Regions from separate parts of the Exiguobacterium sp. FD-YE-25-4 genome, predicted to be linked through region 2. Evidence: riboswitches for the same ligand, from Rfam matches in the RefSeq annotation. Region 2 holds a riboswitch; the other holds the start of a gene.
What was found. A riboswitch is a leader RNA that binds a small molecule or an ion and turns the genes downstream of it on or off. The one in region 2 is predicted to bind thiamine pyrophosphate.

Region 1 (5,007 bases), 1.2 Mb from region 2:
AGCGCAGGTCGAACGCGCTCGCCGTCAACAGACTGAATAGGAACAGCTTGGCGAGGGAGAGCGATAAGTAACTCCAATAATCGAGATATTTCATGAAAGACCTCCAAACGGTACGGACAAAGTGTGTTCTCTGTCATGTACCTGTTCGAAGACGGCGAAAAACATGAGGGTGTGCGATTTTGGCAATAAAAAAAGCGAGGCAGCGCCTCACTTGATTAAGAACGTGTCCCGGAGCTCGATAATCGTGCCTTCCGGAGCTTTTAATTTACTCAAATGACCGTCAACGACGAAGTAGATGTTCCCGCCGTGCTTTGGTAGGAACGTCACGCCAATGTCCTCAAGCCGCCTTACTTCCGCTTCGAGGTCATCGACATAAAGCGCGAAGTGGACCGGTCCGGCCACGTGCTTCGAATAAGGCGACAACGTCTCGTCGACTTTTGCCGTTTGAAGCTCGATATAAAAGTCACCGAGTTTGAGCCAGCTGTTGAACGCTCGGGTGTGGAAGTCGGGTGACTCTTGGACGAGCTCGAAGCCGAGCGCCTCATAGAATCGTTTGGACGCCTCGTAATCGGGCGTTTGGATGCAGAGATGGTGGATTTGTTTCATTGGGTCTGTCCTTTCAATTGTGCTTGTCTAATCTGGTCTCGATGGAAGGGCGAATCGGCTGATTCTGACGTCAGACTGATGACGTTGCCATCCGGGTCCAATACATCAAAACAACTCATCCCGCCAAAATCTTGAAGTCGGCCAGGTTTCAAGCCGGCGCGTTCAAATGTGTCATGGATGGATTGAATGTCGTCGCAGACGATGTTGAAGCTGACGTGTTCGTCACCGTTTCGGTCGCTGAACGTCGTCGAAGCAACGTTTTTCGTTTCAATCAATCCGAGTTGGGTCGCCCCGTCTGGGAAATGGACGCCGATGCCACCTTCCCAACGTCCGATTTCAGATATGTGAAAGTGGGTTTGATACCATTCCAATGATCGGATTAAATTTGTTACAGGAATAAAGATACTGCCGATACGAAACATCGCTTTGCCCCCCTTATTTTCTTTCAGTGTAGCGAACGGCTCACTGAAAATATAGGTGGGAAGAAACTTTTTGAGCTGTGATTTTTATGAACAAGGTAAGGAGATAATGATAATGCAAATTCACTAAAAATCGAAGGAAGACGACTAGACCCGGTTCAACTTACAACATCACTAACGTATTGAGTAGTAAGAAAAGAAGGAAACCAGCGCCTGAAAAGATTAATACGCCTAATAATATGTTCCCTTTTTCGTCTTTAAATTTTTTGACATACAGCACGGAAAAAATAAGCAGTACCGCCAACAGAGTGGTCAAAGAAAGAAAGAGCAATGTAATCGAGTGATTCGATATGATTCCAAAATTGAAAAAGAATTCAGAGATGAAGATGAATAGAAAAATTAAAGTCCCGACTAACAATGAGTAAAAATAAGGATTGCGATTAATGTCCATAACTAAACACTCCTTCTTCACTAGAGTTATAAAACCATCACATCACGTCAAACAGGGACAGCCGTCATAAATCGGCTGTCCCTGCTTTTGTGGACGTTGTATTTTGGACAGCACTGCCCGCTTTGAAAAAGAGAACGATCGCGGCCACTCCGAAAATCGAGATGAACACGTTTTGGAGCAGAATATCGACGAACATCGGCTCGCTGGAAAACGTGCCCGTCGCAATCTGAGCATTCCAGCGGGTGAACGTGGCGATGCGTTCAAGCGTATACAACAGACCGGACATGAACAGGCAAGCGGTGGCAGCCAGTAATAGCGTCAATCGATTCAAGAAATGACCTCCCAGTATGTGTTATCCTGATTTTACCATTTTTTTTAGCGGGGGGAACTCCTATTTATCGTTTCGCCGTGAGCGGTCGCAATTGTTTGACCCGAGCCAAAACAATCCAGCCGAGCACGGCCCCAGTCACACTCGAGGCAAGGAAGGCTGGGAAGAAGAACAGCGCCCCGAACTCGCTCCCCATCAACACCTTGGCGTACGGGACGGCGACGAGCGAAGCGATGAGGCCGGTCCCGATGACTTCACCAAATGCGGCGAAGGCTACGCGGTTCGTCTTCATATAGAAGACCCCGGCCAAAAGCGCCCCAATCATACCTCCGGGAAAGGCCAAGAGCGACCCGGTACCGGTCATGACACGGACGATTCCGGTCACGAACGCAACGAGAACGGCCCCGATCGGCCCGACGGTGACGGCGGCGATGACGTTCACCATATGTTGAATCGGATAGGCACGGGCGACACCGGTCGGAATCGAGATGAACAGGGAACCGATGACGGCGATGGCGATGAGCATCGCCATCCAAGTGAGTTGTTGAATACGCATAGATAGTCTCCTTTCAAAATGAAAACGCCACTTCTCCAAGTGGAAAAGTGGCGTGGAAAGACAGACGAATCCCACACCACTTCCCTACGCTGGTATGAGCCAGATCAGGTTCGAAGGGTCCGGCGCATGCCGTCTCAGCCCGAAGGCTCCCCTAGTGGTCGTTTATTAACATGAGTATAGCATACCGTCATTTGACGCGGTCGAGCTTTCGTGGTCGGAACGTGACATAGATGATGCCGACGAACAGACCGTACAACAAAAGGGAGAAGACGAGATTGATCAGCCACGGGAGTGTCCCCATGAACACGGCGACGGACGCGTTTTGAAACCAGACGAGCGAGAGCGACAGCCCGACAAAGCTGAGAACGAGCGTTGTCCAAAAGCCGACATCTCGGCGCTTGAACAGACGCCAAACGAGCAGCCCGATGATGAGACTGACGATGGCCGTCGCCCCTAAGTACATATACAAGATGGCATCGACCGGGTATGAGTAATATACAACGTCCATATCGTTTCCTCCTAGGAGATGATGAAAGAAAGGGTGAACAGGATGAGACAGGCAATCCCATGGCGTGACCGATCGTTTCGTGAACGGTTCGAACGATGGATTGAGGCAAACGTGCCGAATGCGAGGTGGCACGTGATCAAAGATACCGATTTGACGTACTTGCTTGTTGGCGCGCTCGATAAGGAACGTTACTACGCCAAAGCGGTGACCGATATCAGCCGCGGCGAGGCCGGATTGTCGGCGTTTCTGGCCGAGCGGCATCCTGATTTCGTGCCTGACGTCATCGCCATCGATTCAGCCCGGAACTGGTTGCTCATGCGAGACATCGACGGAGAGGCGCTACGTGAACGACCGGACGTGAGTCGATACGAAGCGGCGTTGCGTCAATACGCACAGCTGCAGCGACAGGAGATCGACCAGATCGAGACCTACTTGTCTTACGGCATCCCGGACCGCCGACCGGCCAAGTTGAAGGACGAAATCCGCACGTATTTACCTGAGCTCTGCGTCGGGCTCGAGCAATACAAAGCCGAGGCCATGCTCGCGCTTCAAGATGAATTGATCGCCATGTGCGATGAGCTGGCGACCGGGATGCCGATGAGTCTCGAGCACGGTGATTTGCACGGCGGCAACATCTTCTGGCGGGAACGGACGAATGATTTGTGTATCCTCGACTGGGGCGACGCGACCGTCACGCATCCGTTTTTCAGCGTGCGCGTGTTTTGGAACGCGCTGTACGACTTATTGCCGGAAGAAGACGAGGTCGCCTGGTATGAACAGATTCAAACGATGCGTACGGTTTACTTGGAAGCGTGGAGCGGCGTCGCACCCAAGGACGTACTTTGGCGTCATCTATTGATCGCCGAAGAGCTCGGTTGCGTCTATCGTGCCTTGTCGTGGCATGTGTATGTGACGAGGTACCGGTACGATGTAGCTGAGTCGAGCGATAAGCCGGCGCAATGGCTCAATTTGCTACTCGAGTACCGGGACTTGAAACGACGCTTCCCATAAGTCATTCATGTTTCTCGAGTAGGTTTTCATAATCCGTCTCGCTCCAAAACAGCGGAGCAATCGACTCCGGCCCTTTGAAGATCTCACCGTCCCGGTCATAGACGATGGCATAGCCACCCTCGACCTCAAAGACGATCAAATCGGCCTTCACTTCCTTGACCCCGTTCCCAGCGATGATGACGTTCTCGAGCGGGTCACGCGCGACTTGCACGCCCCATTCGTCGAGCTCGACGATGAGTGCGGACGTATAAGCGTGACGGTTATAGAGCGCCTGAAACTCGTCTTCGGTCAAAACGACGTCCGTCGGTGGGGCACTCGTCCCATATTTTCGTTTCTCGATTTCTTCGACGAATTGGAGGAACGACGCCTCTTGCCAAAACAGCGGCGCGACCGACTCGGGGCCGTTGGCGATGTCTCCGTTCGCGCTCTCATAGACGGTGGCGTACGTGCCGTCGTCAAGTTTGAACGGATGAATGTCGGCGTATGTATGATGGATGCCGTCGCCGGCGATGACGACGTGCTCGAACGTCTCGCGGAACGGGGTGAGTCCATCGTTCTCGAGTGCCGTCAAGAGCGGCGCTACTTTTTCGTATTGGTCGAAGACGTCCTTAAAATCTTCTCGCGTCCAAGCGGTGATGTCTTCGGACGACGGCTCATTTGTATCGGCTGGGACGATGGGTTGCTCAACGGAATCGGTGCACCCGGTCAATAAAAACACACTGAATCCGAGTAGGCCTAGGCGTTTCATCAATCAAACCTCCTAAGAAAGTTACATTTTTTTCCTGTTATCAATGAGCGTAGCATGTTTGCCAGTCATTGAGAACCCGGGTACTTTCTCGCTCAGGGTTGCCGCTTCAAGTAACGGTCGAGTGCCTCGTGAAATCGTTGTTGCTGCTCGAACGGGATGTCATGATCGGATGCGGGACCATAGCGAATCAGATGATAGAGCGAGGCGTCGATATCTGTCAGCTCGATGCGTTCGAACCAGTCGACGACCGTCTCATTCGTCCGAAGTTTTAACTCAGGGGCGAGCGACGCGTTGAACGTGATCAGCCAATCCCTCAGTTCGATATTCGTGAGCATCGGGAACGTCCGTGCCTCAATCGATGTGTCCGCGTTGAGAGACAG
Region 2 (5,007 bases):
TATCCAATACGAGCGCAGTACCTCGGAGGACATCATGGCGTTCTATGATGTCTTGAAGAAGCGTGGCATCAACACCGGTGTCCGCCTTGAGCACGGGACTGACATCGATGCGGCATGCGGCCAGTTGCGCAGTAAACATATGAACGTCGAAGGTGCGAAATAAGTGGACTCCTTGAATCGAATGATTCAAGGAGTTTTTTTTTTTTTCATAGAGCCGCTCCGGTGAAGGAAAGACGGACATCGCCCCCAACTCTGCGGAACGATTTTGAAAAATCTTGAATAGACCTTGTCTGCTCAGGGAATAGTCAGTTGAAATCAATGTAGAGAGTGGAGGCAATTCAATGGAGACAGTAAACGCTGCGTTATGGATTCGAGTCAGAAATACACTTGGGGAAGGCCCGTGTTGGGATGCTGAACTGAAACGGTTCTATTGGGTCGACATCGAAGGACACACACTTTGGTGGTACGACGAAAAGGAAGATGAGCTGTCATCGTTCGATATGGGACAACAGATCGGGTTTGCGGTCCCGAAAGTGACAGACGGCGTCGTCGTCGGCTTGAAAGATGGCATTTATGAATGGGACGAGGGATCGAAGCGACTCGATAAACTCGTCGAACTCGATGACCCGGAAGGGGATCTTCGCTTCAACGACGGAAAGGCCGACCCGTACGGACGAATCTTTGCCGGGACGCTTCATCTCAACGACGAGGAGAACGAGGCGACGCTCTATCGCTTGAACCGTGACGGCACGACCGAGGTCATGCTCAGTGAATTGACGCTGTCAAACGGTCTGACATGGTCTCCGGACCACTCGACGTTCTACCATATCGATACACCGACCGAGACGGTCCGCAAATACCCGTTCGACTTGAAAACAGGAACACTCGGGGATGGGGAAGTCGTCATCGATTTCAAAGATGAGGAAGGATTCCCGGACGGTATGACATCCGATGAAGACGGCTTTTTATGGATTGCCCACTTTGCGGGCGGACGCGTCTCGCGCTGGAACCCGAAGACGGGTGAAAAAGTGCTCGAGGTGCTCGTGCCGGCCCCGAACGTCACGTCATGCTGTTTCGTCGGTGATGACTTGAAACAACTTGCCATCACGACGGCGCGCGAAGGAATGGATGACGCGGCGCTCGAGGCCCATCCGGACGCAGGTTCGGTCTTTAAAATTGATACAGATGTGAAAGGGATGCCGCTCTATCGGTTTGGTCGATAAGGAGGTACGAAGATGGTAAAACGATTGCTCGTTCGTGCGGGAATCGGTTTGGCGCTCGCGGCGGTCGCCCGGGTCGGGATTCAAAAGCTGTTGGAAGCGAACCGGGAAGACGATCATACGTATTTGAATCCGCGGTGGGATGAGACGCCGAGTGTGGATGCCGATAAGGACGCGGATGAGGTCGGTCTGACCCAGCTCGACTCGATTTATCGAGCCGAGTGGCAGGCGAACGCCTATCCACGCTCAGAGGCCGAACGCAAGGCGTTAGAAGAATAAGCAGGAGAACACGTCCGGAAACGGGCGTGTTTTTTCTTGACAAGACGTCACCGACCCGTCATCATCTAAAAAGTAACGATTACGATTTAGGAGTGGGTAGAATGAGACGAATCCCGATCACCGTGCTGTCCGGTTATTTAGGAAGCGGTAAGACGACACTATTGAACCACATATTGAACAATCGGACGGGCAAGAAATACGCCGTCATCGTCAACGACATGAGCGAGTTGAATATCGATGAGCGATTGATTGAACAGGGCGGTTTCTCGAGAACGGACGAAAAGTTGGTCGAACTATCGAACGGCTGCATTTGTTGCACGCTCCGTGAGGACCTGCTCGAGGCGGTAGCAGAGCTTGCGCACGACCGGGACCTCGACGGAATCATCATCGAGTCGTCCGGGATCTCAGAGCCGATCCCGGTCGCCCAAACGTTTACATATGCTGATGACGCCCTCGGCATCGATTTGACGAACCGAGTCTATATCGATGCGATGGTGACCGTCGTCGATGCGTTTCGGTTCTTAAAAGATTTCAACTCGGGCGAGTCGCTCCATGAACGTAAGCAGGCGATTGACGCGACGGACGTCCGCGAAGTCGTCGACCTACTCGTCGACCAAGTCGAATTCGCCGATATCATCGTCTTGAACAAGGCGGATCGCGTGACCGAGACCGAACTCAGCGAGATGACCGGACTGTTGAAGGCGCTCAACCCAACCGCGAAGCTGTTGACGTCTGTCCATGCGAACGTGGAATTGACCGAGCTGTTGGATGTCAATTTGTTCGATTTCGAACAGGCGATGCATGCGGCCGGGTGGATTCAAGAACTTGAGACAGATGTGCACACGCCGGAGACGGAAGAGTATGGCATCAGCTCATTCGTCTACCGTCGGCGTCGGCCGTTCCACCCGGAGCGTCTCCATACCTGGATTGAGACGTTTCCGGAAGAAATCGTCCGTGCGAAAGGGTTTTTATGGATCGCTTCACGGAACGACCTCGCCTGTCTGTTTTCACAAGCGGGTTACGCCTCGACGCTCGAACATGCCGGACGCTGGCTCGCGACGCTTCCGGAAGAAGAGCGTCGTCACATGTTCGCGGCCGAACCGGAACTCGACGCCGACTATGTCGAACCGTACGGGGACCGACAGACGGAGCTCGTCTTGATTGGGCAGCGGATGGATCGAGCCATCATCGAACAAGAGCTCGATCACTGTCTGCTGACAGATGAGGAGATGGCGCTGGATTGGTCGACGCTCCGGGACACACTTCCGGGGAACGAGGTCGTCACGTTCTCATAAGACCGTTTACAAAATGAAAGCGGTCGTCTATACTGATTCTTGCATGAACAACCGCATACATTGGACTACACTAGGGGTGCTTCGGCTGAGATGTGAGCATGGCTCCAATCCCTTATGACTCGATCCGGGTAATACCGGCGTGAGGAAGTGTGGCACTTTTTCTAATGGATTAAAATTGGAGGAGTGGCCGCATTCTCATGGATGCGGCTTTTTTGTGTACACATAATAAGGGGGAATAGAACATGAACAAACAATGTGGAACGAGCCCGATCGTCGGGTTCCGCTTTACACTGAGCCCGATGACGACTGATTTCGTGAGCATCATCAAAGGGGCGTTGAAGGAGACGGATTTACAAAACGTCTGGCGACATACCGATGACGTGTCGACGGTCATCCGTGGACGAAGTGAGCATGTATTCGATGTGGCTAAGGCCGTGCTGTCACACGCGACAAAGACAGGGGAACATGTGTCGATGAGCGGGACGTTCTCGGTCGGGTGTCCAGGGGATACGGCCGGAGATGAAGTGCTCGTTGTGTCGAGCGAACCGCTTAATGGTCCCGTCGGTCCGCAATATGTCTCCTCACAGTTCGCGCTCTATCCGCTCGGTGATGACGACTATATGGACATCATCTACGAAGAAATCGCTTTTGCGAAAGAGCGAGGTGTCTTCAATGACTCGATGCATTACGCCTCAGGTATACATGGGGACATCGAGCCGGTGTTCGCTTTCTATGAGGCGACGTTTGATCGCGTCCGACAGAAGACAAGCCATGTCGTCATGACGGTGACGTTCAGCGTGAACAGTCCGTCACACGAGGGACGTATGGATGCTTAAATCGTGGAAGTTAAAAGAAATCGTTTTGTTGTCGATTTTATCGGTCGTGTTCGCGGTGGTCTATTTGGCGTTCGTCCATGCTGGGAACTTGTGGGCCGGTCTGATTGGACCAATCGCCTACGAATGGATTTTTGGGATATGGTTCATCGTCTCGATTATCGCAGCTTATATCATTCGCAAGCCTGGGGCTGCATTCTTGTCCGAAGTGCTTGCGGCGACGATTGAGATGATGATTGGCAACGCCATCGGACCGCGCATCATTTTAGTCGGGATCGTTCAAGGGATCGGCGCCGAAGCGGCGTTCGCTTTGACGGGTTATAAACGCTATGATCTTTGGGTGCTCATGCTCGCCGGATTCAGTGCTGCTGTGACAAGTTTCGCATATACGTACGTCATGGGAGGTCTCAATGCCCTCAGTCCGACATATGTGGCTACGATGTTCGCACTACGCGCAACGAGCGGGATGTTGATTGCTGGTCTGGGCGGTAAGATTTTGAGCGACTTGTTGCTTCGGACGGGCGCGCTTGATGGGTATGCTCTCGCGCGACAGGACCGTATGCATGGTTGAGGCAGAACATCTGACATTTCGTTATCCGAACAAGAAATGCGATGTCTTGACGGATATCACACTACGTCTAACAAAAGGGAGAACGGTCATTACAGGGGCAAGTGGGTCGGGAAAATCAACATTGCTCGCTTTGATGAATCGTCTCTATCCGGACAATTGTGATGGCATCGTGACGGGCAGATTGCACTTGTTTGATCGCTCTTATGATACGTATGAAGCTGGCGAAGTGAACCGGCGCGTCGGAACGGTCTTTCAGGACCCGGACAGTCAGTTCGTCATGCAGACGGTCGAAGAAGAATTGATTTTCACGCTCGAAAACTTTGCCGTCGCGAGAGACGAGATGATGGCCCGTGTCACCACAATGTTAGAGGCGTTGCATTTGACCGATTATCGTCACCGTACCATTCATGACCTATCGGGGGGTGAGAAGCAGCAAATTGCCGTCGCTTGTGCCTTGATTGGCCGTCCCGAGTGGCTCCTCCTCGATGAGCCGCTCGCTCACCTCGATCCTGAGACCGCCCATCATTTCGTTCGTTGGCTCGACGGCGTCGCACAGACCGTAAACGTTGTCGTCATCGAGCATCGGCCATACATATGGGGTGATTTTTTTGACCGACAAATAAAGCTCGTGAGTGGGCGCATCGACTATGATGGACCGTTCATCGTCCGACCAGATTATGCGTTCTCTCCAATTAAAGTTGAACAAGGAAAGAAAATGTTATTTCACATACCGGAATTAAAACGAAAAACATTTCAATTAGCAGCGAGCGAGTTAAAGGTCGCTGAGGGTGATCTCATTGCGGTGCTCG

Region 1: another riboswitch for thiamine pyrophosphate. It lies ahead of thiW (energy coupling factor transporter S component ThiW); the one in region 2 lies ahead of AC13H5_RS08230 (Ykof family thiamine-binding protein).

What each region holds. Positions count from the first base shown of each region.
Region 1 is NZ_CM168041.1:2,789,392-2,794,398, reverse strand. Features, by position in the region: gene AC13H5_RS14390 (LTA synthase family protein) at 1-94, opposite strand, end outside; gene AC13H5_RS14385 (VOC family protein) at 208-606, opposite strand; gene AC13H5_RS14380 (VOC family protein) at 603-1,028, opposite strand; gene AC13H5_RS14375 (hypothetical protein) at 1,541-1,807, opposite strand; gene thiW (energy coupling factor transporter S component ThiW) at 1,872-2,360, opposite strand; TPP riboswitch at 2,425-2,523, opposite strand; gene AC13H5_RS14365 (hypothetical protein) at 2,548-2,868, opposite strand; gene AC13H5_RS14360 (phosphotransferase family protein) at 2,911-3,879, shown strand; gene AC13H5_RS14355 (hypothetical protein) at 3,881-4,627, opposite strand; gene AC13H5_RS14350 (hypothetical protein) at 4,720-5,007, opposite strand, start outside.
Region 2 is NZ_CM168041.1:1,588,562-1,593,568, reverse strand. Features, by position in the region: gene rlmN (dual-specificity RNA methyltransferase RlmN) at 1-163, shown strand, start outside; gene AC13H5_RS08245 (SMP-30/gluconolactonase/LRE family protein) at 342-1,223, shown strand; gene AC13H5_RS08240 (hypothetical protein) at 1,236-1,499, shown strand; gene AC13H5_RS08235 (GTP-binding protein) at 1,601-2,794, shown strand; TPP riboswitch at 2,857-2,957, shown strand; gene AC13H5_RS08230 (Ykof family thiamine-binding protein) at 3,037-3,630, shown strand; gene AC13H5_RS08225 (ECF transporter S component) at 3,623-4,198, shown strand; gene AC13H5_RS08220 (ABC transporter ATP-binding protein) at 4,191-5,007, shown strand, end outside.